DNA from 4 places in the Allobosea massiliensis genome. Region 2 is predicted to be linked to each of the others. Evidence: predicted binding sites of a transcription regulator. Region 2 holds the regulator's gene; each other region holds the start of a gene.
The links. Region 2 encodes LexA, which represses DNA repair genes until DNA is damaged. Its sites were predicted from a motif close to TGTTCNNNNTGTGTTCNG; they were not measured.
Positions count from the first base shown of each region.

Region 1: the regulator LexA is predicted to act here: its motif matches at 3,332-3,349, upstream of recA (recombinase RecA).
Region 3: the regulator LexA is predicted to act here: its motif matches at 1,476-1,493, upstream of ACFPN9_RS26945 (helicase-related protein).
Region 4: the regulator LexA is predicted to act here: its motif matches at 954-971, upstream of ACFPN9_RS26755 (DUF3072 domain-containing protein).

Region 1 is NZ_JBHSLU010000010.1:22,280-26,855, reverse strand. It holds gene alaS (alanine--tRNA ligase) at 1-1,870, opposite strand, end outside; gene recA (recombinase RecA) at 2,161-3,246, opposite strand; gene ACFPN9_RS06535 (DmpA family aminopeptidase) at 3,442-4,470, shown strand; gene ACFPN9_RS06530 (hypothetical protein) at 4,558-4,576, opposite strand, start outside.
Region 2 is NZ_JBHSLU010000008.1:130,327-134,902, forward strand. It holds gene ACFPN9_RS05870 (ComEC/Rec2 family competence protein) at 1-2,117, shown strand, start outside; gene lexA (transcriptional repressor LexA) at 2,128-2,868, opposite strand; gene ACFPN9_RS05880 (molybdopterin molybdotransferase MoeA) at 2,978-4,189, opposite strand; gene moaC (cyclic pyranopterin monophosphate synthase MoaC) at 4,189-4,576, opposite strand, start outside.
Region 3 is NZ_JBHSLU010000127.1:24,189-28,764, forward strand. It holds gene ACFPN9_RS26945 (helicase-related protein) at 1-1,392, opposite strand, end outside; gene ACFPN9_RS26950 (alpha/beta fold hydrolase) at 1,699-2,586, opposite strand; gene ACFPN9_RS26955 (MerR family transcriptional regulator) at 2,730-3,173, opposite strand; gene ACFPN9_RS26960 (cupin domain-containing protein) at 3,245-3,796, opposite strand; gene aptA (omega-aminotransferase AptA) at 3,933-4,576, shown strand, end outside.
Region 4 is NZ_JBHSLU010000123.1:55,362-59,937, forward strand. It holds gene ACFPN9_RS26745 (LysE family translocator) at 1-257, shown strand, start outside; gene ACFPN9_RS26750 (secondary thiamine-phosphate synthase enzyme YjbQ) at 259-684, shown strand; gene ACFPN9_RS26755 (DUF3072 domain-containing protein) at 692-943, opposite strand; gene ACFPN9_RS26760 (HlyU family transcriptional regulator) at 1,059-1,346, shown strand; gene ACFPN9_RS26765 (type 1 glutamine amidotransferase domain-containing protein) at 1,439-1,999, shown strand; gene ACFPN9_RS26770 (MFS transporter) at 2,196-3,437, shown strand; gene ACFPN9_RS26775 (methionine synthase) at 3,523-4,548, shown strand.

The DNA of each region.
Region 1 (4,576 bases), on a different contig from region 2:
CGTTCCTGAGCACGATGGCGTTGGCGATCTCCTCGACCTCGCGCAGCTCCTCGTCCGAAATCGGCTTGGGATGCGAGAAGTCGAAGCGCAGGCGCTCGGGCGAGACCAGCGAGCCCTTCTGCGCGACATGGTCGCCGAGCACGAGGCGCAGGGCCTCGTGCAGCAGATGGGTGGCGGAGTGGTTGGCGCGGATCGCGGTGCGGCGGGCATGGTCGACCGTCAGTTCGACGGCGGCGCCGCGCTTCAGCACGCCCTCCTTGACCGTGACGGCATGGGCGAAGACATCGCCGAGCTTCTTCTGGACGTCGCCGACCTCAGCCAGGAAGCCGGCGCCGCGGACCGTACCGGCATCGCCGACCTGGCCGCCGGACTCGCCATAGAACGGCGTCTGGTTGACGATCATCAGCCCGCTTTCGCCGGCGGCGAGCGTCTCGACCTCGGCATTGTCACGGATCAGCGCGGTGATGACGCCCTCGGCGGTCTCGGTGTCGTAGCCGAGGAATTCGGTGGCGCCGAGCCTGTCACGCAGCGGGAACCAGAGCTTCTCGGTGGCGGCCTCGCCGGTGCCGGCCCAGGCGGCGCGCGCCTTGGCCTTCTGCTGCTGCATGGCGGCATCGAAGCCATCCGTGTCGACGGTGACGCCGCGCGCGCGCAGCGCGTCCTGCGTCAGGTCGAGCGGGAAGCCGTAGGTGTCGTAGAGCGTGAAGGCGACCTCGCCCTTGAGGCTCTGGCCGGCGGTCAGGTCCTTCGCGGCGTCGTCGAGCAGGGTCAGGCCGCGGGCGAGCGTGGTGCGGAAGCGGGTTTCCTCGAGCTGCAGCGTCTCCGAGATCAGCGCCTCGGCGCGCAGCAGCTCGGGATAGGCGCGGCCCATCTCGCGGGTCAGCACCGGAACGAGGCGGTGCAGCAGCGGCTCCCTGGCGCCGAGCAGCTGCGCATGGCGCATGCCGCGGCGCATGATCCGGCGCAGCACATAGCCGCGGCCCTCGTTCGAGGGCAGCACGCCGTCGGCAATCAGGAAGGCCGAGCAGCGCAGATGGTCGGCGATGACGCGGTGGCTCGCCTTCATCGGCCCGTCGGAGGGGACATTGGTGAGGTCGGCGATGGCGGAGATCAGCGCCGCGAACAGGTCGATCGCATAATTGTCATGGGTGCCCTGGAGCACGGCGGCGATGCGTTCCAACCCCATGCCGGTGTCGATCGAGGGGCGAGGCAGGTTGGTTCGAACGCCGCCCGCCGCCTCCTCATACTGCATGAAGACGAGGTTCCAGATCTCGATGAAACGGTCGCCATCCTCGTCGGGCGAGCCGGGCGGGCCACCGGGGATGTGGTCGCCATGGTCGTAGAAGATCTCAGAGCAGGGGCCGCAGGGGCCGGTGTCGCCCATGCGCCAGAAATTATCCGACGTCGGGATGCGGATGATGCGGGAATCGGGCAGGCCGGCGATCTTCTTCCAGAGGCCGTGGGCCTCGTCGTCCTCGGAGAAGACGGTGACGGTCAGCTTCTCCTTGGGCAGGCCGAATTCGCGGGTGACCAGCGTCCAGGCATGGCTGATCGCCTGTTCCTTGAAATAGTCGCCGAAGGAGAAATTCCCCAGCATCTCGAAGAAGGTGTGGTGGCGGGCCGTGTAGCCGACATTGTCGAGGTCGTTGTGCTTGCCGCCGGCGCGGACGCATTTCTGCGCGGTGGTGGCCCGGACGTAAGGCCGCTTCTCCTGGCCGGTGAAGACGTTCTTGAACTGCACCATGCCCGAATTGGCGAACATCAGCGTCGGGTCGTTGCGCGGCACGAGCGGGCTCGACGCCACCACCTCATGGCCCTGGCCCTTGAAGTAGTCGAGGAAGGTGGACCGGATTTCGTTGACGCCGCTCATCGCTGTTCGAACTCTTGGCTATCGGGCTGCCCTCCGGGCAGGGCCGGCGGTTTCAAGCGTTCTAGTGAGGCGGCCTGCCGCTGTCGAGAGAGTGAAGAGCGCAAGGCGTTGAGCCCAAACGACAACGGGCGACCCGAGGGCCGCCCGTGTTTCGTGTGACGCCATTCTCGGGCGAAGCGCTCGGGTCCGATCTCTGATCGGCCCAAGGATAAACTCCGCGTAGACCCGAGAATCTCTCGGCAGGAGATGCTCGGGTCAAGCCCGAGCATGACGCCGGTGAGAGCCTTCCCTCAGGCCTCGCCCTCGTCGAGATCATCCGCCGTCGGGGTCGCCTGGTCGAGGATGCGCTCGGCGACGAGACCCGAGTTCTGGCGGATCGTGGCCTCGATCTTGGCCGCGACCTCGGGATTGGCCTTGAGGAAGCTCTTGGCGTTCTCGCGGCCCTGGCCAAGGCGCTGGCTGTCGAAGGAGAACCAGGCGCCGGACTTCTCGACCATGCCGGCCTTGACGCCGAGATCGATCAGCTCGCCGACCTTGGAGATGCCCTCGCCGAACATGATGTCGAACTCGACCTGCTTGAAGGGCGGCGCGACCTTGTTCTTGACGACCTTGACGCGGACCTGGTTGCCGGTGGCCTCGTCGCGCTCCTTCAGCGTCGAGACGCGGCGGATGTCGAGGCGCACGGAGGCGTAGAACTTCAGCGCGTTGCCGCCGGTCGTCGTCTCCGGAGAGCCGTACATCACGCCGATCTTCATGCGGATCTGGTTGATGAAGATGACCATGCAGTTCGAGCGCGAGATCGAGGCGGTCAGCTTGCGCAGCGCCTGGCTCATCAGGCGGGCCTGGAGGCCGGGCTGGACATCGCCCATCTCGCCCTCGATCTCGGCGCGCGGGGTGAGGGCTGCGACCGAGTCGACGACCAGCACGTCAATCGCGCCGGAGCGGACGAGGGTGTCGGTGATCTCGAGCGCCTGTTCGCCGGTGTCGGGCTGGGAGATCAGCAGGTCGTCGAGATTGACGCCGAGCTTGCGGGCATAGACCGGATCGAGCGCGTGCTCGGCATCGACGAAGGCGCAGACGCCGCCCTTCTTCTGGGCCTCGGCGATGGTGTGCAGCGCCAGCGTGGTCTTGCCGGAGCTTTCCGGTCCGTAGATCTCGATGACGCGGCCGCGCGGCAGACCGCCGACGCCGAGCGCGATGTCGAGGCCGAGCGAGCCGGTGGAGACGGTCTCGATCTCGATCGCCTGCTGGTTCTTGCCCAGGCGCATGATCGAGCCCTTGCCGAAGGCGCGTTCGATCTGCGAGAGCGCCGCATCGAGCGCCTTGGCCTTGTCCATCGAGGACCCTTCCACGAGTTTGAGATTCGCCTGACTCACGATCTGCGCTCCTTATGGCAGGGGCACGGGGACATCTCAATCCGCGCCGGTGAGCGAGAATGGTCATGGTTTGTTCTCGCGCGCAAGTTCTTTCTTCGTTCTCGTTTCGCGCCTGCTGACAGGAGATGGCAGGAGGGTCTAGGAGAGGGGATGCGCCGCGGCGAAGGCCTCGGCACCGACCGGAGACGAGGTGACATGAACAGGCGCGCGCGTGACTTCGGGCTGATCTGCGGCAGCCTGCCGCCGGGGCCGCTGAACGCCATCACCGACGTCGCCGGCGTGCGCGTCGGCCATCGCAGCCTGCGCGAGGGAAACATTCTCACGGGCTTCACCGCTGTGCTGCCGCATGAGGGCGATCTTTTCCGCGAGAAGCTGCGGGCCGGATGCGACGTCATCAACGGCTTCGGCAAGAGCGCCGGGCTGGTACAGCTCGCCGAGCTCGGCCAGATCGAGACGCCGATCCTGCTCGGCAACACCTTCTCGGTCGGCACCGGCTTCGATGCGCTGGTCGGCCGGGCGCTGGCGGCCAATCCCGAGATCGGCCGCGAGACCGGCACGGTCAATCCGCTGGTGCTGGAGTGCAATGACGGGTTCCTGTCGGACATCCGGGCGCGGGCCCTGACGGAAGCCGATGCGGTCGCGGCTCTCGATGCCGCGGCGGGCGGGCCAGTGGCGGAGGGTGCGGTCGGCGCCGGCTCGGGGATGAGCGCCTTCGGCTTCAAAGGCGGCATCGGCACGGCCTCGCGGCTGATGCGTCTGGATGGCCGGGACTTCACGCTGGGCGTGCTCGTACTCGCCAATTTCGGCAATGCCGGCGATCTCGTTCTGCCGGACGGGCGCCGGCCCGTGCCGCCGGTGCCGACTCCTGCCGCGCCCGAGCGGGGCTCGGTGATCATCGTGCTGGCGACCGACCTGCCGCTCGAATCGCGCCAGCTCAACCGGGTGGCGCGGCGCTGCGGCGCGGGGCTGGCGCGGCTCGGCGCCTTCTGGGGCCATGGCAGTGGCGACATCGCCGTCGCGTTCAGCACGGCGGGTCGCATCGCCCATCACGAGACAGCCGATCTCCTGCCGATGACGATGCTCAACGAGAGCCGGATCGACGGGCCGTTCCGGGCGGCCGCCGAGGCGACGCAGGAGGCGGTGCTGAACGCGATGCTGGCGGCGCCGGCCGTGACTGGGCGCGACGGCAACAGCCGGCCCTCGCTGGTGGATGCGCTCGGCTGAGCGCTAGCCCATCGCCGCCTTCACCGTCTCGACGAGCTGCTTCATCGTGAAGGGCTTGGGCAGGAACCTGGCCATCCGCGCCCCGCTTCAGGCGCTAGGCGGCGCC
Region 2 (4,576 bases):
TCGCCGCCTTGTCGCGCGAGGCCGAGCGGCGCCGGCTCTTCCTCTGGCTGCCGGTCGCGATGGGCATCGGCATCCTGCTCTATTTCGCCGCCGATGCCGAACCGGCGCTCTGGGCGCCGCTGACGGGGCTCGCGCTTTCCGCGGCTGGCGCGATCCTGCTGCGGGGGCGCCCGCGGCCGGCCTGGGTGTGCCTCGCTGTCGCCGCCCTGTTTGCCGGCTTCGCTGCGGCGGCCTGGCGCACGGCGACGATCGCCGCCCCGATGCTGGAGCGGCCGCGCGTCGGCCAGGTCTCAGGCTTCGTGGAATCGGTGGAGGCGCGCGATGCCGGCGCTCGGCTCGTCATCCGCGTGACGGGGATCGCCGGGCTCGACCGGCCGTTCTGGCCGAAGCGTGTGCGCGTCAACATCCGCTCCGGGACCGTGGCGCCCGGAGACCATGTCGCGGCCGTGGCGCGGCTGCTGCCGCCGCCGGGGCCGGCCCGGCCGGGCGGCTATGATTTCGGGCGCGACGCCTTCTTCCGCGGCATCGGCGCCGTCGGCAGCATCTCGGGCAAGATCGCGCTCAGCCCGCCGCCGCATCCGCCCGACTGGGATCTGCGCCTGGCGGCGGCGATCGACGGCGCCCGCAACGCCCTGACCCAGCGCATTGCCTCGGTCGCCGGCGGGCAGGCAGGGGCGATGGCGGCGGCGCTGGTCACCGGCAAGCGCGGGCTGATCACCGAAACCACCAATGCCGATCTGCGGGCGGCCGGGATCTACCACATCGTCTCGATCTCGGGCCTGCACATGGTGCTGGCCGCCGGGACGATCTTCTGGCTGGTGCGGGCGCTGCTCGCCCTGTCACAGACGGTGGCGCTGCGCCTGCCGGTCAAGAAGCTCGCCGCGCTCGCGGCGATGGCGGGCTCGGTCGCCTATTGCGTCTTCTCGGGAGCGGAGGTCGCCACCGTACGCTCGCTGATCATGACGCTGGTGATGCTGGGCGCAATCCTCGTCGACCGCCCGGCGCTGAGCATGCGCAACCTCGCGCTGGCGGCGATGATCGTGCTGCTGCGCGAGCCCGAGGCGCTGCTGGGGCCGAGCTTCCAGATGTCCTTCGGTGCCGTGGCGGCGCTGATCGCCTTTGCCGAGCGCTGGGAGGAGCGCGGCCGGTTGCAGCCGCCGCCCGCACTGCCCTGGCCGCTGCGCCCGCTCTGGGTCGCCGCATCCGGCATCGTCGTCACGACCCTGCTGGCGACGGCGGCGACGGCGCCCTTCGGCGCCTATCATTTCCAGACCTTCAACCCTTTCGGCCTGCTCGGCAACGCGCTGGCTCTGCCCTTCGTCTCCCTCTTCGTCATGCCGGCCGCCGTCTTCGGGGTGCTCGCCTATCCCTTCGGGCTGGACGCGCCGGCCTGGTGGCTCATGGGCCTGGCCTCGGAGGTGGTGCTCAAACTGGCGCATTGGGTCGCGACCATCGATCACTCGACCCTGGTGCTCGCCGCCTTCGGCCCGGCCGCGCTCGGCTGCTTTTCGGCCGCGCTGCTCTGGGCGACGCTGTGGACGACGAAGCTGCGTCTGCTGGCGATCCTGCCGCTGGTCGGCGGCGTGGCCGTCGCGGCCAAACCGGAGAAGCCGGCGATCCTGATCGAGCGCGACGGCTCGGGCCTCGCGGTGCGCGGCAAGGACGGCCTGCTCGTGATCGCCGGCAAGCCGAGCCGCTTCGTCCTGCAGCAATGGCTGACGGCGGATGGCGACGGCCGCCAGCCCGACGACCCGTCGCTGCGCAAGGGCGCGGCCTGCGATCCGCGCGGCTGCGTGCTGATGACGAGAGAGGGCCACAGCATCGCCTATGCGCAGGACCGGCTCGCCATCATCGAGGATTGCCGCCGCGCCGATGTGGTGGTGACGCCGATTCCCTGGACGGCGGCCTGCCGCGCGCGGCTGATCGACCGGATGACGTTGCAGCGCGATGGCGCGACAGCCCTGGTTCGGACTCGCTCCGGCTGGCAAAACCACGCGGCGCAGGATGCGGGCGACCGGCCCTGGAGCCGCCGGCGTCCCCAGCCCGCGCCGACAACTGCGGGCCCGGCTGGGCCGCCACCGGCCGAGGAGGCGCCCGATACCGAGCGCCTGCCCTAGCGCCGGCCCGTCAGTAGCGCCGCATCAGATTGACAAGCCGACCCTGGATCTTGACCCGGTCCGGTCCCAGCACCCGCGTCTCGTAAGCCGGATTGGCTGCCTCCAGCGCGATCGAGGAGCCCCGCTTGCGCAGCCGCTTCAGCGTCGCCTCCTCGTCGTCGATCAGGGCGACGATGATGTCGCCGGTATTGGCGGTGTCCTGGCGCCGGATCACCACCGTGTCGCCGTCGAGAATGCCGGCCTCGACCATCGAGTCGCCGCGGACCTCCAGCGCGAAATGCTCACCGGAGCCGAGCATGTCGGCGGGGAGGGCGACGCTGTGGCTGCGGCTCTGGATCGCCGAGATCGGCGTGCCCGCCGCGATGCGGCCCATGACAGGGATCGCGATCGTGTTGCGGGCGTCTTCCGGCATCGCCTCCACCGGGCGCGCCCGGCCGGGCAGCCCGTCCTTGGCCGGCGGCGTCTCCTTGCCGAGCCCGCCCTGGACGATGGAGGGATTGAAGCGGCGCGCGCCGCCCTGGAGGCCACCACCCGCGCCATCCGGCAGCTTGATCACTTCGAGCGCCCGTGCCCGGTTCGGCAGGCGGCGGATGAAGCCGCGTTCCTCGAGGGCCATGATCAGGCGGTGGATGCCGGATTTCGACTTGAGGTCGAGCGCGTCCTTCATTTCGTCGAAGGAGGGAGGGACGCCGCTCTCGCGCAGGCGCTCATGGATGAAGCGAAGCAGTTCGAACTGTTTGCGTGTCAGCATGATCCCCGCCGGCGCTCTGAAATCTGCCGATCATCGCAGATTCGAAACAAATCACGAACACCATACCCGTTCGCGTTGTGTTCCGCAAGCCGATGCGCCAGCCCGCGACCTATCGCAGACGAATGAAGCGGCAGGGATCGCCCTTGCGGGCCGCCGGCGCGAAAACCGGGCGGATCGCCAGCGCCTGCGCCCTCGCGAGCAGGCCGAGCATCGAGGAATCCTGCCTCTCGAACGGCGTCGCCTCCCAGCCGGCCTCGGTCAGGACGAGGCTGGAGCGCAAATAATCCTCGCGCTCGTCATTGGCCGGCATGTCGCGCCCGAGCAAGCCGGGCTCGCTGCGGTCGCGCTCGGGCGAGGGCATGCCGAGCAGGGCCTCGATCACCGGCACCACGAAGAGATGCCCGCAGACGATCGAGGAGACGGGGTTGCCCGGCAGGCCGATCGCGACCATCGGGCCGAGCCGGCCGGTCATCATCGGCTTGCCCGGCCGCATCGCGATCTTCCAGAAGCCGAGATCCATGCCGGCGCGCTTCAGCGCCTCCTGGACGAGATCATGGGCACCGACGGAGGCGCCGCCCAGCGTCACCAGCACATCCGCGCCGGCGTCCCGCGCCTGCCCGATCCTGGCGGCGAGATCGGCATGGTCGTCGCGGGCGATGCCGAGATCGAGCACGCTCCCGCCCGCCTGCTCGACCAGCGCGGCCAGCGCAAACGAGTTGGAGGCGACGATCTGGTCGGGCCCGACCGGCTCGCCCGGCAGCACGAGCTCGTCGCCGGTGGCGAGGATCGCCACCAGCGGCTTGCGGCGCACCGCAAGCGCGGGGTGGCCAGCGGCGGCGGCGAGCCCGAGCGCGGCGCTGTCGAGCCGGGTGCCGGCCGCGAGCAGCTGGTCGCCCTCGCTGAAGTCGAGCCCGGCCTTGCGAATGAATTTGCCCTTGGGCGCGCCCTCGCGAACGGTGATCGCGGCCGAGCCGACACCGTCGGCGTTCTCCTGGATCAGGATGGTGTCGGCGCCCTCGGGGATCGGCGCACCCGTGAAGATCCGGACCGCCTCGCCGGCGGCCACGCTGCCGTCGAAGGAGCGCCCGGCCGCGGATTCGCCGAGAACGCGCAGTTCGGCGCCCGGCACGAGGTCGTCGCCCCGCACCGCATAGCCGTCCATGGCCGAATTGGCGAAGGGCGGCTGTGTCCTGAGCGCCGCGAGATCGGCCCCGAGCACGCGCCAGGCGCACTGCGCCAGCGGCAGGGTCTCGATGGGCGTGCGGCCGGGCACGCTGTCGAGCAGCGCGCGCAGCGCGACCGGGACCGGCGTCAGCGCCATCAGACCGGTCCCCCTGGGGAGGCGTCGGCCTGGAACACACCTGACTTGCCGCCGGATTTGTGGGTCAGCCGGATGCCCTCGATCCGCATGCCGCGGTCGGCCGCCTTGACCATGTCGTAGACGGTCAGGCAGGCGATGCTGACGGCGGTGAGTGCCTCCATCTCGACGCCGGTCTGGCCCTTCACCTTGACCTCGGCCCGCACGCGGATGCCGGGCAGGGCCTCGTCGATCTCGAGATCGACCGCGATCTTGGTGATCAGCAGCGGGTGGCAGAGCGGGATCAGCTCATGGCTGCGCTTGGCGGCCATGATGCCGGCGAGCCTCGCCGTGCCGAGCACATCGCCCTTCTTGGCGTCGCCCGCGCGCACGATCGCCAGCGTCTGCGGC
Region 3 (4,576 bases), on a different contig from region 2:
CGAGAGCTTGTCCTCTACAAGACGCGCCACCCCCTGCCAATGCTCAGGATCGGGCAACCAGTCGGGGCGGTTCGCGACGAAGGTCCAGGTGCGGACCTGGGCGATGCGTGCGGAGAGCGTGTCGATCTCGCCATCGGTGCGGTCGAGAGCCGCCAGCTGGGTGCGATACCAGTCGATATCGAGTCGGCCATGGCGCATCAGGCGCAGATAGAGGGTGGTCGCGAGGTCGGCATGCTGCTGCGGTGCGATCTTGCGATAATCGGGCAGCCCGCAGACTTCCCAGAGCCTCTCGACCGCCGGCCTGCCTTGCGCCAGCGCCTTGATGTCGGGATCGCGCGCGAGGATCTCCAGCGTGTTCATGTCCTCGGCGATCAGAGCGCGCGTCAGCCCGGCCTCGCCCGGCTGAAGGTTCAGGCTGTCGAGAAGCTGGGCGACCGAGCGGAAGTCGAGATCCGTGTTGCGCCATTGCAGCTGCCGCATCGGCTCGAAGCGATGATTCTCGATCGCCTCGACGAGATCGGCCTCGAAAGCCGGGCAGCGACCCGAGGTGCCGAAGGTGCCGTCCCGCAGATGGCGCCCGGCCCGGCCGGCGATCTGGCCGAACTCGGCGGGGTGCAGCTTCCGAAAGTGGTGGCCGTCATATTTCTTGTCGGCGGCGAAGGCGATGTGGTCGACATCGAGGTTGAGCCCCATGCCGATCGCGTCGGTGGCGACGAGATAGTCGACGTCGCCCGACTGGTAGATCTCGACCTGCGCGTTGCGGGTGCGCGGGCTGAGCGCGCCGAGCACCACCGCCGCGCCGCCCTTCTGCCGGCGGATCAGCTCGGCGATGGCATAGACCTCCTCGACCGAGAAGGCGACGATGGCCGAGCGCGGCGGCAGCCTTGTGATCTTGCGGTCGCCGGCGAACATCAGCTGCGAGAGCCGCGGACGCGTCACCACGTTGACGCCGGGGATGAGCTGCTCGATCACCGGCTTCATCGTCCCGGCGCCGATCAGCATGGTCTCGGCGCGGCCGCGGCGGTTCAAGAGCCGGTCGGTGAAGACATGGCCGCGGTCGAGATCGGCGGCGAGCTGAATCTCGTCGATGGCGACGAAATCGACCGCGAGATCGCGCGGCATCGCCTCGACGGTGCAGACCCAGAAGCGCGGGCGCGCAGGCTTGATCTTCTCCTCGCCTGTGACGAGCGCCACCGCCTCGACACCGGCCTTCTCGACGACGCGCTGATAGACTTCGCGGGCCAGCAGGCGCAGCGGCAGGCCGATCATGCCCGTCGGATGGGCGACCATCCGCTCGATGGCGAGATGGGTCTTGCCGGTATTGGTCGGCCCGAGGACGGCGGTGACGCCGTTGGAGCGGGCCGAAGGCGGCAGGGAGCGTGGAGGGAGCAAGGCCGACGCCGATCGTGGTGAGTGCCGGGCCGGGCGTCCCTCAAGCGGGCCGCTGCGGCATGGTGCCAGCAGGAACTAGGAGGCGGAACGAGTCCCGAACGAAGCGGGCCCGAATCGCTGACGCGGTGGGAATCGGGGTTTGTTCTCGCAGCCTGCAAGTCGGGCCGCGTTGCGCCTTCCGGGTCGGGATCGCTGTCTCGGCATCGCCTGTCCTCCGATGGTCGCGCACCGGACGCCCGTCATCCGCCGCAGAGCCTATCTAGGCATGGTTCGTCGGGAAACGAGGGTCTGAAGAGCAGGCGGCGCTCAGCCGAAGAGATCGGCAAAGATCTCTGCCGCCTCGTCGGGCGCCTCGACATGGACGAAATGACCGGCGCTCTCGCAGAAGGTGATCTCTGCGTCGTCGAAATGTTCGGGCACATAGGCGGCCCATTCCGACTTCAGCACGGGGTCATGGCGGCCCCAATGCACCCGCGTCGGCTGGTGGATGCGCACCGAGGGCGTCGGATGTCCGTCGATCGCCGCCAGCCGCGCGGCATTCTGGCTGCGATACCAGTCGAAGCCGCCGCGCAGATTGCCAGGCTTCATGAAATTATCGATCCAGAGTTCCAGCGCCGGATCGAAGGCATCCTTGCGATGGCACCAATGCGTCAGGAAATGGGAGAAGTAGAGCGCGCAGGACTGCCGGCTGAGCCCGATCAGCGCCTCCGCCAGCGGCAGTTGCTGAAAGGACTGGTGCCAGACCTCGTTGACATGGCCGTCATGGACCCAGCGCCCGGCGATGCTCTGGGTCGGGCAGTTGAAGAAGAGCAGCCGCTCGACGAGCTGAGGATGGCGCCGGGCCATCGCCTGGGCCGCATAGGCGCCGACGTCGTGACCGACCACGCCCACCGAGTCGAGGCCGAGCGCGACGACGAGCGACGCCATGTCGTCGGCATGACTGTTGGCGCCGACATCGCTGCGGGGGGCGGCCGCCTTGGCGCTGTCGCCGAATCCGCGCAGATCCGGCGCGATCAGCCGGAAGCCGCCATGGAGCCGGTTCATCAGGGGCAGCCAGGTCGCCCAGAACTCCGGCCAGCCATGCAGCAGCAGCACCGGCGGCCCGGAACCGACCTCGGCAACATGCAGCGTCGTGTCACGGACCGCGATCTGGCGATGCCTCAGGCCGGGCGGCGTGGCGAAGTCGCTGGACATAGTGGCTCCCGACAGAATTGAGGCGAGGCTAGCGTTCGACGGGCTTTGGCCGCAATGCCCGCGCGGGTTGTTGCAGCCCGGGATTGCGCTTCTCCACAGGCGACGTTGGGAGCTCTTGCCCGGTGAGGGCGAGAGCCGCAGCGTCAATGCGCGGCGTGGCTGCAGCGGCCATGGTCGGCCAGTGCCTCGATGACGGCACAGTCGCAGGCAGCGACGCCGCCGGAGCAGGTCGCGGCGATGCGCTCCAGCTCGGCCTCAAGCGAGCGCAGCCGCGCGATCTTGCGGCGGACCTCGTCGCGATGGGCCACCGCGATGGCATGGGCCTCGTCGCAGGCCATGGCTGGATTGTCGGAGAGCCTGAGCAAAGCGCGGATCGCCTCGACCGCGAAGCCGAGGTCGCGGGCATGCTTGATGAAGGCGAGGCGCTCGACATGGCGCCGGCCATAGCGCCGCTGGTTGCCCCCCGAGCGTTCGGGCGGCGGCAGCAGGCCGACCTGCTCGTAATAGCGGATGGTCTCGACCTTGACCCCGGTGCGCTCGGCCAGCGCCCCGATCGGCATCACGCGCTCGACAGTTGCGGTCGGCATCGGCTCACTCCAAAGCTCTAGTCACTGAAGCTCAAGGTGGGCGCGTGACGGGTGGTGGTCAAGAACCTCGATCAGAACGAGGGCGGCGTGCAGGCGCTGACGACCTCGCAGGCGACCGGGCCGACACAGCGGAAGCGGTGCGGCCGGCGGCTCTCGAAGTAATAGGCGTCGCCGGGGCCGAGGATGCGCCGCTCGTCGTCGACTGAGACCTCTAGCCGGCCGGAGAGCACGATGCCGCCCTCCTCGCCATCATGCGAGAGCGGCACGCGGCCGGTGTCGGTGCCGGGCTCGTAGCGCTCCTTCAGGATCTGCAGGGCGCGGCCGAAGAGGTTCTCGCCGATCTGGCGGTAGGAGATGCCGCCTTTGCCGATCTCGACCAGTTCGTCGGCGCGGTAGAAGGCCTGTCGCGGGCGGTCCGGCTCCAGCGCGAAGAATTCGGAGAGGCCGATCGGGATGCCGTCGAGGATGCGCTTCAGCGCGCCGACGGAGGGGTTCACACCGTTGGATTCGATCAGCGAGACGGTGGAATGGGTCACGCCGGCACGCTTCGCCAGCGCCCGCTGCGATAGCCCGTGGCGGGTGCGCAGATAGCGCAGCCGCGCGCCGATGTCGGTGTCGCTCACGGGGGCGTGGTCTCCCTGGTCGATATCCGCACCATTCTCACTTTGTTTTCAGCAAAAACAAGCGCTTGCTGGAAATCCGAAACAGACTTGTTCGGATTGGTCAAACGGTGCTCCCTGCCGGAAGAGGAGATCACCCATGACCATCGCCACGCCACCGCAGGCCCTGCAGAACGCCCGTTCGCTCGACAGCTACTGGATGCCCTTCACCGCCAACCGGCAGTTCAAGGCGGCGCCGCGCCTGCTCGCCTCGGCGCAGGGGATGCACTACGCCACCGAGGACGGGCGCAAGGTCATCGACGGCACGGCCGGCCTCTGGTGCGTCAATGCCGGCCATGGCCGCCAGCCGATCACGCAAGCCGTCGAGCGCCAGCTCGCGACGCTCGACTATGCGCCGTCCTTCCAGATGGGCCATCCGATCGCCTTCGATTTCGCCGAGCGGCTGGCGGCGATCGCGCCGGGCGAGGGCGCCGGCAAGCTCGACCGGATCTTCTTCACCGGCTCGGGCTCGGAATCGGTCGACACCGCGCTGAAGATCGCGATCGCCTATCAGCGCGCCATCGGCCAGGGCACGCGGACGCGGCTGATCGGTCGCGAGCGCGGCTATCACGGCGTCGGCTTCGGCGGCATCACGGTGGGCGGGCTGGTCAACAACCGCCGCGTCTTCCCGCTGCTGCCGGGCGCCGACCATCTGCGTCATACGCATGATCTGGAGCGCAACGCCTTCAGCAAGGGCCAGCCCGACCATGGCGCCGAACTCGCCGACGATCTCGAGCGGCTGGT
Region 4 (4,576 bases), on a different contig from region 2:
CCAAGCTCTCGATCTTCTTCGTCGCCTTCCTGCCGCAGTTCATCGCGGCCGGCGAGGCGGCGCCGCTGGCGCGCATGCTCGAACTGTCCGGCGTGTTCATGGCGATGACCTTCGTGGTGTTTGCGCTCTACGGCCTCTTCGCGGCGGCGATGCGCGACAAGGTGGTGACGCGGCCTGCGGTGATGGCCTGGCTGCGGCGGGGCTTCGCGGCGGCCTTCGTCGCGTTGGGAGCGAAGCTCGCCGTGACCGAGCGCTGAGATGGCGGCGCAGACGCTGCTGACGATCGCGACGCGCGGTCCGGGCCTCTACGAGTTCACGCGGGAGGCGACCGCTTTCGTCGCCGGGGCCGGGATCGAGACCGGGCTGCTGACGCTCTTCCTGCGCCACACCTCCTGCTCGCTGCTGATCCAGGAGAATGCCGATCCCGATGTGCGCGTCGATCTCGAGGCCTTCTTCCGTCGGCTCGTGCCCTCCGCCGACGATCCGGCGATGGATTATCTCGTCCACCGGGCGGAGGGTCCCGACGACATGCCGGCCCACATCAAGGCGGCGCTGACGCCGGTCTCGCTCTCGATCCCGGTGATGGGCGGGCGGCTGGCGCTCGGCACCTGGCAGGGGATCTACCTGTTCGAGCACCGCGCCCGCCCGCACCGGCGCGAGGTGGTGCTGCACCTAGCGGCGTGAGGCATCCTCACCCCGCCAGATCCGCCTTCAGCGCATCGATCCGTTTCGACGCTTCGGCCTTGCTCAGATCCTCGGCGAAGTCCCCTGGCCGCTGCGTCTGCTCGGACAGGGTCTTGAGATAGGATGTCTGCGCGCCCGTCATCGGGTCGTCGCCTGACACCCAGTCGGCGGGATCCTTCTGCGTGTTGTCCGGCGGGTTTGGGTCGCGCTTGGGATTGTCGTCCAGCGGGCTGGCGTGTTCGTCGGTGCGGCTCGTCACGATGCGTCTCCGTTCCTGATTTGTTCACTGACAACGAGCCGCGCGCCGACGGGTTCCCCATCGCGCCGCAATCTGGGAGAAGGGGCGCGGCGCCCGATGGACAAGGAGACAGCCCATGTCGTTTCTCAAGAAGCTCTTCGGCGGTGGCCAGGCGGCCGAGGCAAAGCCGACGGGCCCGGCGAAGACCATCGAGCACAACGGCTTCACCATCCATGCGACGCCCTATCAGGAGGGCGGCCAGTGGCAGCTCTGCGGCGTCGTCGAAAAGACGATCGAGGGGGAGCTGAAGAGCCACCGCTTCGTCCGGGCCGACCGTTTCCCGGGCAAGGACGAGGCCGTCGATTTCACGCTGGTCAAGGGCCAGCAGCTGGTCGATCAGGCCGGAGAGAGCGTCTTCCGCTAGCGTTCCGGGGGGCGACGCAAGACCGCAGGAACGGACATGGCCCGTGCGGGTTGTCGAGGCATCATCCTCAACCCGAACAAGGAGGCCGTCCCATGAACGACCTGTCAGGCAAGACCATCCTCATCCTCGCCACCAACGGCTTCGAGCAGTCGGAGCTCGATGTTCCGCATGCCAAGCTGAAGGAAGCCGGCGCGACCGTGCATATCGTCGCGCCCGAGGCCGGGGAAATCACGGGCTGGGACCAGAAGGACTGGGGCCGCGCGGTGAAGGTCGACAAGACAATCGCCGAGGTCAGCGCCGATGCCTATGACGCTATCGTGTTGCCGGGCGGGCAGATGAACCCCGACACGCTGCGCGGCACGCCCGAGGCGCTGACGCTGATCAAGCGCTTCTTCGAGCAGGGCAAGGTCGTCGCCGCCGTCTGCCACGCTCCCTGGCTGCTGATCGACACCGGCATCGCCAAGGGCCGCCGTCTGACCTCGTACAACACGATGAAGCAGGACATGATCAATGCCGGCGCGATGTGGGAGGACAGCGAAGTCGTCACCGACAAGGGCGTCGTCACCTCGCGCAAGCCCGACGATCTGCCGGCTTTCGTCGCCAAGATCATCGAAGAGGTCAATGAGGGCCGCCACGAGCGCCGCGCCGCCTGACGTTTCCGCGCCACCTCCGGGTGGCGCTGGATCGGACCCAGGCTCACCGCCTGGGTCCCGCTCAGGGTGGGGTCGCGGCACGGCCCCGCCCTGAACGCCGACCGGCCCCGCCTTGCGCGAGCTTGCCGCCGCTCGGCCGACTGCCTTACTCCTCGGTGAAGAACGTCGGTCCTGTGAGCCGGCGCGCCGAGGAAACATGTCCAGCGACGACTCCCGTTACGCGCCCGATTCTTCCTATGCCTGGCTGCGGCTGGCCGTGTCGCTGCTGGTCGGCACGGCGGCCTGTGTCGGCACCTGGTCGGTCGTCGTCGTGCTGCCTTCGGTGCAGGCCGAGTTCGGGACGCTGCGGGCCGGGGCTGCGCTGCCCTATACCTGCGTCATGCTGGGCTTCGGCTTCGGCAATATCGCCATGGGCCGCATCGCCGACCGCTACGGGATCATCGTGCCGATCGTGGGCGGCGCCTTGCTGCTGGGCAGCGGTTACATCCTGGCCGGCATGGCGCAATCGCTCTGGCAGTTCGCCCTCGTCCATCTCTTCCTGATCGGCGTCGGCGGTGGGGCGGGCTTCTCGCCGCTGATCGCGGATCTCTCGCATTGGTTTCGCAAGCATCGCGGTCTCGCGGTCGTCTTCGGTGCGTCCGGCAGCTATCTGGCGGGCGTGATCTGGCCGCAGGTCATCACCTGGGGCGTCGCGAACCATGGCTGGCGCGCGACCCATATCGGCATCGGGCTCGCGGTGATGGCGATCATGCTGCCGTTCTCGCCGTTCTTCCGCCGGCGGCCCTCGGCCGCGAGCATCGCCGCGCAGGAGGCGGCGAGCACGAGCGCGCGCGGCGATCTCGGTCTCTCCGCGAGCCAGCTGCAGTGGCTGCTGGCGATCGCGGGGTTCTCCTGCTGCGTCGCCATGGCGATGCCGCAGGTCCATATCGTCGCCTATTGCAGCGATCTCGGTTACGGCGTGGCGCGCGGCGCCGAGATGCTCTCGCTGATGCTGGCGCTCGGCATCATCAGCCGCATCGGTTCGGGCTTCGTCGCCGACCGCATCGGCGGCACGGCGACGCTGGCGATCGGCTCGCTGATGCAGGGACTCGCGCTTTTCCTCTATCTCTGGTTCGACGGGCTCACCTCGCTCTTCATCGTCACCGGCATTTTCGGCCTGTTCCAGGGCGGCATCGTGCCGATGTATGCGGTGATCATCCGGGAATATCTGCCGGCGCGGGAGGCCGGCGTGCGGATCGGCCTCGTCATGTCCTCGACCATCCTGGGCATGGCCTTCGGCGGCTATGTCTCGGGCGCGATCTTCGACGCCTTCGCCTCCTACCGCGCCGCCTTCCTGAACGGGCTGGCCTGGAACCTCGTCAACCTCGCGGTGGTGTGCTGGCTGATGATGCGGGCGCGGCGTCGGCCGATCGGGCCAGAGTCGGCGGCGGCCGTCTGACGCAGGCTATCCATCCCCGTCACGCTTGACGCCGATGCCTCGCGCATCCGATGTCCGCGCAACCATAACCTCCGAGGATACGTCCATGCTTCGCACCACCATCGCCGGCAGCCTGCCCAAGCCGACCTGGCTCGCCGAGTCCGAGCGACTCTGGGCGCCGTGGAAGCTGGAAGGGGTGGCGCTGCAGGAGGGCCGGCGCGATGCGACGATCCTGGCGGTGAAGCTGCAGGAGGATGCCGGCATCGACATCGTCGGCGACGGCGAGCAGGCGCGGGTGCATTTCGTCCACGGCTTCCTGGCCAATCTCGACGGCATCGACTTCGACAAGAAGACGATCATGGGCATCCGCAACAACCGCTACGAGGCGGAGGTGCCGACGGTCACCGGCGCGATCCGCCGCAAGGGGCCGGTCCACAGCATGGAGGCCAAGGCCGCCCGGGCGCATACGACCCGCAAGCTGAAGTTCACGCTGCCGGGGCCGATGACGATCGTCGACACCATCGCCGACGAGCACTATGGCCGCCGCGAGGACCTCGCCATGGCCTTCGCCGCCGTGCTGAACGAGGAGGCGCATGAGCTGCAGGCGCTGGGCGTCGACGTCATCCAGTTCGACGAGCCCGCCTTCAACGTCTACATGAAGGAGGTGCCGGACTGGGGCATCGCCTGCCTCGAGCGCGCCGCGCAGGGGCTGACCGCGACCACCGCCGTTCACATCTGCTACGGCTACGGGATCAAGGCCAATATCGACTGGAAGGCGACGCTCGGCGAGGAGTGGCGCCATTACGAGCAGACCTTCCCGGCGATCGCGAAGAGCTCGATCCAGCAGGTCTCGCTGGAGTGCCGCAACTCCAAGGTGCCGCTCGACCTGATCAAGCTGCTCGACGGCAAGGACGTGCTGGCTGGCGCGATCGACGTCGCCTCCAACACGGTCGAGACGCCCGAGGAGGTCGCCGCGACGATCCGCGCGGCGCTGGCCTTCGTCGCGCCCGAGAAGCTCTTCCCCTGCACCAATTGCGGCATGGCCCCGATGTCGGCCGAGGTCGCCTATGGCAAGCTTGCGGCGCTGTCGGCCGGTGCGGCGCTGGTGCGCAAGGAGCTCGGCGCGGCCTGAAGTCGAGCGGTTCCCGTCAACGCTCCGA